One region of the Sedimentibacter sp. MB31-C6 genome, then DNA from elsewhere that is predicted to be linked to it. Evidence: riboswitches for the same ligand, from Rfam matches in the RefSeq annotation. Region 1 holds a riboswitch; each other region holds the start of a gene.
The links. A riboswitch is a leader RNA that binds a small molecule or an ion and turns the genes downstream of it on or off. The one in region 1 is predicted to bind S-adenosylmethionine.
Positions count from the first base shown of each region.

Region 2: another riboswitch for S-adenosylmethionine. It lies ahead of metF (methylenetetrahydrofolate reductase [NAD(P)H]); the one in region 1 lies ahead of metK (methionine adenosyltransferase).
Region 3: another riboswitch for S-adenosylmethionine. It lies ahead of U8307_RS02785 (O-acetylhomoserine aminocarboxypropyltransferase/cysteine synthase family protein); the one in region 1 lies ahead of metK (methionine adenosyltransferase).

Region 1 covers NZ_CP142396.1:1,244,960-1,247,171, reverse strand. The annotation lists gene U8307_RS05950 (phosphodiester glycosidase family protein) at 1-976, opposite strand, end outside; SAM riboswitch class I at 1,198-1,293, shown strand; gene metK (methionine adenosyltransferase) at 1,409-2,212, shown strand, end outside.
Region 2 covers NZ_CP142396.1:2,774,218-2,776,429, reverse strand. The annotation lists gene leuS (leucine--tRNA ligase) at 1-606, opposite strand, end outside; T-box leader at 681-881, opposite strand; SAM riboswitch class I at 1,023-1,122, shown strand; gene metF (methylenetetrahydrofolate reductase [NAD(P)H]) at 1,182-2,084, shown strand; gene U8307_RS13380 (vitamin B12 dependent-methionine synthase activation domain-containing protein) at 2,062-2,212, shown strand, end outside.
Region 3 covers NZ_CP142396.1:544,844-547,055, forward strand. The annotation lists gene U8307_RS02785 (O-acetylhomoserine aminocarboxypropyltransferase/cysteine synthase family protein) at 1-1,146, opposite strand, end outside; SAM riboswitch class I at 1,240-1,343, opposite strand; gene U8307_RS02790 (hypothetical protein) at 1,407-1,904, opposite strand; gene U8307_RS02795 (helix-turn-helix domain-containing protein) at 2,131-2,212, shown strand, end outside.

The DNA of each region.
Region 1 (2,212 bases):
GTTCTGTTTGTTTTATACTTGTATATTCCTTATTTCTTCCATCAACAGTTACTAAAATCATTTCTGTATTGTCTTTATTAAAACCTATTGCAGTACGAGGATGAGCACCGAGTACTTCATCACTAATATCATTTATTTCACCATTTTTAACTAGATGATTTAACCCACCAAAAGACCAGTCTATGTTTTCAGTGTTAAAATCTAATTCAATATTCAATGAAACTGGCTGCCCAGATTTAAAGGAATTTGTCATTTTTTCTATTGTGTCAGGATTACAACTTGCAACGATGTAACCTTCTTCTGGAATTATAGTTGAAGGTTGATTTCTCCTTACTTCTGACACTGTATTGTTTACTACAACTACTTCTAATATATCTTTATCTCCGCTATAACCAGGAGACATTTTATTCCAATCAGAAGTTAGTATAGTTGGGCCCCAATCAATATTAGAAGTTTTATTCATAACAACAATATCATATTGAATATCATCTGAGCCATAAAGTGTAATATTAGGATTCCAAAGTGATATATCCACTGTACCATCCAATAATCTTGTTACTGATGGGTATCCATAACTGTAAGGTAGAGGAGATGTGATAATTTCCCCGTCCTTAATTATTGGTCCATATGTATAAGTTGGATTTCCCATGTAAAAAAAGTCTCCATTAACACCTGCTACAGCTCCAGATGATTTTAACATAGAACTTAATGTTCCCCTGTTAGATACACCTTCTTTATTTGTTACAGGTTCTACTTTTGTATACGGGTCTGTTAGGTTTGTGCGAACAACATTTATGTTCATCCACCCTTGAGAAGTGTATTTTTCAATTCTTTCATATGTAATACCCGTAGAGAGTCTAGTTTCCTCAGATAAATCATAAACAGTGTATAAGTCGCTGCCGAATACTGATGATGTTAATAATAGAATCATAGTAGCAGAAATAGCTGCAATTTTTTTTATAAACAAATTAATCATTCCCTTCTGTATTTATGTATTTAAATTTATGCTTGTCCATTATACCACATATAAAGTATAAATTAACATGTATTTATTTAATTAATATAGTAAATTATAGAAATGTAAGGATTGTAATATACGCTTTTATTTAGACGTTTTAAAAGGATTTAAGTTCCAAAAATATTTAAAGTTCAGCTATTGACATAAAAAAATCTATATGATATTATGAATTGTAACAATCCTTATCAAGAGTGGTGGAGGGACGAGGCCCAATGAAACCCGGCAGCCTGATTTATTCAAGGTGCCAAATCCCGCGGATTTCCGAAAGATGAGGCTATATATGTAGATAGAACCTCTTCTATGGAAGAGGTTTTTATTTTTTAAACTATATAAATTAGTCATTATGCTTTCACAATGAAAAGAAAAGTAAAGTATAGAAAGGATCATAAAATGAAAAAATGGTTATTTACATCAGAGTCTGTAACAGAAGGACATCCTGATAAAATTTGTGATCAAATATCTGATGGAATATTAGATGCTATTTATGAACAAGATCCATTTGGTAGAGTTGCATGTGAAACTGTAACAACAACTGGTCTTGTATTAGTAGCAGGAGAAATTAGCACTAATTGCTATATAGATATTCCTAAAATAGTTAGGAATACTATAAAGGATATTGGTTATACAGATGCGGAGTATGGCTTTGATTACAAAACTTGTTCTGTATTAACTGCAATTGATGAACAATCATCAGATATTGCTATGGGAGTAAACGAAGCGGCAGAGTATAGAGAAACTCATTTAGACAAAAACGATGCAACAGGAGCTGGAGATCAAGGTATGATGTTTGGGTTTGCATGTAATGAAACACCTGAATTTATGCCTATGCCTATCAGTTTGGCACATAAATTATCTCTAAAACTTTCAAAAGTAAGAAAAAATGGTATTTTGGGTTATTTAAGACCTGATGGAAAGACACAGGTTACCATTGAGTATCATGATAATAAACCTGTTAGAGTAGATGCCATTGTAATTTCAACTCAACATGACCCTGAAATTGAAATAAGCACTATTGAAAAAGACTTAAAGGAGCATGTAATAAAAACAACAGTACCAGCTGAATTAATCGATGAGAATACAAAATATTTTATCAATCCTACAGGTAGATTTGTTATTGGAGGCCCTCAAGGGGATTCAGGATTGACTGGAAGAAAAATTATTGTTGATACTTATGGAGGATATTCAAGACATGGT
Region 2 (2,212 bases), 1.5 Mb from region 1:
AAGTTTATCAGCATATTCTCTTATTTTCAAAAACCAAACATCTTTCTCTAGTTGTATAACATCACTACCACATCTATCACAAACTCCATTTTGTGATTCTTCATTTGCAAGTACAACTTTACAGCTATTGCAGAAATTTACATAAGTTTTATCTTTATAAGCCAATCCATGCTTAAACAATTGAACAAAAATCCATTGAGTCCATTTGAAATAATCTGGATTTGTAGTATCTACAGTTCTTGACCAGTCAAAGGAATATCCTGCTGTCTTTAATTGTTGAGTAAACACCTTAATATTTCTGTCTGTTACTTCTCTAGGATGTATTCCAGTTTGAATTGCATAATTTTCTGTAGGTAACCCAAAGGCATCCCATCCAATAGGAAACAATACATTGTATCCTTCTAATCTTCTTTTTCTTGATATTACTTCAAGAGAAGTATATGCACGTATGTGTCCTACATGCAATCCTACTCCCGATGGATATGGAAATTCCACAAGACCGTAAAATTTCTTTTGCTCTTTATTGTCTTTCGCTTTAAAAGTTTCATTTTTATCCCATATTTCCTGCCACTTTTTTTCAATAACTTGCGGATTATATGTTTTCATGTTTAGCCTCCATATTAATCTATTTTCTTAATTATTATTTAATTGTGTTAGTGAATACAAAAAATCTTCATCCCTGCTGGGACGAAGATTCCGCGGTACCACCCAAATTAGACATTAAGCCTCACTTAAATATTATAACGGTATAACCGTTTGAAACTACTTTATTTCGCTTCAAATACTCATGGACGAGTTCAGCTTTTACAATACCGTCTCACACCGTCCGACGGCTCTCTTAAATTGTGAACAAACCTACTGCTTCCAATCACAGTATTATATTAACTTTGTGTTTAATTATATCAAAACAAAAAATTAATTGCAAGAGCTAATTGTAAAACTTTCCTCCTTTTACAATATCAAATAAAATATTTACTTGACATATAGATATTATTAGTTATATACTAATTGAAAATTAAATAAATTCATCAAGAGCGACGGAGGGATCTGGCCCTATGAAGTCCGGCAACCAATCTATGTATACGGTGCTAATTCCAGCGGTTTTTAACCGGCAGATGAGAATGCATATGGATAATATCTTTCCCAATGTCGGGAGAGATTTTTTATTTTAGGAGGATTAAATGAAAATAGTAGATAACTTTACTGAAAAAAAACCTTTGATATCCTTTGAAATATTTCCACCAAAAGCAAATTATCCGGTTAATACAATATATGATTCAATCGACGAACTATATAAGTTAGAACCTGATTTTATGAGTGTTACCTATGGAGCAGGTGGAAGTACAAAAGACAAAACAGTTGAAATTTCTTCATATATACAAAACAAGTACAATTTAACATCTATTGCTCATGTTACTTGCATTTCTTCAGCAAAAAATGAAATATATAATATATTAACTTCCCTAAATGAAAATAATGTACAAAATGTTTTGGCTTTAAGGGGAGATTATCCAAAAGACTCTGTATCAGATAATTTTCCAACCAATGGATTTAAAAATTCAGTGGAACTGATAAAATATTTCAAAAGAAATTCAAATTTGTGTGTTGGAGCTGCATGCTATCCTGAAAAGCATCCAGATGCAAAAGATTTAGATGCTGATATTAAATTTCTAAAAAGAAAAATGGATGCAGGTGCTGATTTCTTGGTAACTCAAATGTTTTTTGATAATGAAGCATTTTATAATTTTTATGATAAAGCACATAAGAAGGGCATTGATTTACCTATAATTACCGGAATTATGCCCTTACTTAATAAAAATCAAATTAACACTATAGTAAATCTTACAGGTAATACAATTCCTGAAAAATTCAGAAGGATATTAGATAAATATGCAAACAATCCTGAAGCTTTAAAAGAAGCAGGAATGTCCTATGCAATAGGTCAGATAATAGACCTATTATCCTGGGGTGTTGATGGCATCCATATTTATACAATGAATAAACCTTCCACCGCTAAAAAGATTTTAGGCAGTATTTCTGCTATTAGGAGTGTACTAACAAATGAAAGTAAATCATATCAATAGTAACCTTATCAAAATAAACATAAATGAAGCTTTAAGATACTTAGGATATAGAAACAATAACGTTGATGTAGAAACTTATAAATTACTTAATGAATCTATAATCGAATTACAAAATATATGCGAGTTTA
Region 3 (2,212 bases), 700 kb from region 1:
ACTACCAGGATGAAGTACACATGTTCTAACATCCCCTAAATGAACTACACTATTTATCCATTTCAACTTTTTAGTAAACTGTCTTCCACCTTCAGCTCCACCTTTGACTCCAAACAAGATTATTCCACTTCCACCCTTTGGAAGATATTTATTTCCTAATTCAAAATAAGAACTACTTTTTAACTTTGGATAATTAACCCATAGAACATTTTCATGATTTTCTAAAAACTCAGCTATCTTTAATGCATTTTCACTATGTCTATCCATTCTGATATGAAGAGTTTCAAGTCCTCTCAAATATATAAAAGCATTAAACGCACTCATAGTAGAACCAAAATCTCTTAATATATGGGTTCTAGCCTTAGTTATATAAGCAGTTTCCTTAAATTTCTCAAAATAACTTAGTCCATGATAGCTTTGATCAGGTTCAACCATATTTGGAAACTTTCCATTATTCCAATCGAAATTTCCTCCATCAACTACTACTCCACCAACTGCTGTAGCTTGACCATCAATATATTTTGTAGTCGAATGTACAACTATATTAGCACCATATTCAAACGGCCTACATAAATATGGTGTAGCTATTGTATTATCAACTATTAAAGGAACACCTACTTTTATAGCTATTTTAGAAAATTTAGAAAAATCTAATATGTTCAACCCTGGATTTCCTATTGTTTCTGCAAAAATTGCCTTTGTATTCTCCTTACATGCAGCTATTATTTCATCCTCTGTATTATCTGGATTTATAAAAGTTGTTTCAATACCTAAATTCTTCAAACTTGAAGCTAGTAATGTAAAAGTTCCTCCATATATTGTAGAAGCAGCAACTATATGATCACCGGAGTTACAAATAGTTAATATAGCCATCGTTGTAGCAGCCTGCCCAGAAGAAACAGCTACAGCTCCAACACCCCCTTCCAATTGAGCTATTTTATTCTCAAAAGCAGCTACAGTTGGGTTGCTAATTCTTGAATACATATGTCCAGTTTCAGTTAAATCAAATAAACCAGCAACATAATCTGGATCTTTATAATTATAAGTAGTACTTTGGATTAATGGATATACTCTAGATTCCCCTTCTTCAAATTCTTCTAAAGATTGCACTAATTTAGATTCAATGTTTTTAAAATTACTTTTCATATTTCCTCCCTGAATAAATTATATTTAAAGGAATATCGCTTCTTGCACAGCAAAATAAAAAATCCCCTTGAAGAGAGGATTAATATAATCATCTCCTCATCTCTCAAAGTTATACTTTGTCGGAATTAGCACCTTTCAGTAAACTGTAGGTTGCCGAGACTTCAAAGGGCCGCTCCCTCCATCTCTCTTGATAAGAAGTAAATATTCATTTATTAGAAAGTACTTTATACTAATTTTTTACTTATGTCAATACCTTTTAATTAATTTCTGCAAAATTTATCAATTAAATCATTTAACAATAATTGATATTTATTTAAATTATCATTATCCTTAATATTCCCTGCCTTTTTAATATCTTCTTTTATAGCATATAACAATATTTGAAAGTTTTCTTTTAAATAGTCCTTATGATACTTATCATAAAGAAAATCTGAATTCTCATTATGTCCATGCCATAAGTCAAAATATTTAATTATAAAATCATTTAAATCACTATTAACTTTTATATTATTATAAATACTGGACAAAATGTAATTATCACAATCTATTTTATCTTTACCATCAATATTATATCCATTGAAATACATATGGAATGAATTATTTTGCAACTCCAATTGTATATTTCCTTCGATACATCCAATTATAGTAATTAATAGATGCTTATTATAAATTTCATCTTGTGTTGTGTTTTCATGAATATAATTCAATAATAACTCAAAATTAGATATACTAAGATAATTATCAACGATGAATTCCAATTTAATACCCCCCGTATTAATATTCAATTCTTCTATATAAAAAAACTTATATTGTATTATTAAATAATAAAACATACTTTGCATTTTGTCAATAATTATCAAATATATTTACTTTTTGCAATTTTTTGTTGTTTTTTATCAAAGTCTACATTATAATTAGATTAACACTCAAAAAGTTATGAGGTGACTTTTTGTAATCAATTTGCAAAAGGAAGTTGGCGATATTATGAATTATAATGAGAGGATTCGTCAAATACGTATTAAAAACAAACTCACCGCAAAAGAATTTAGTAAAATCTTTGGCATTT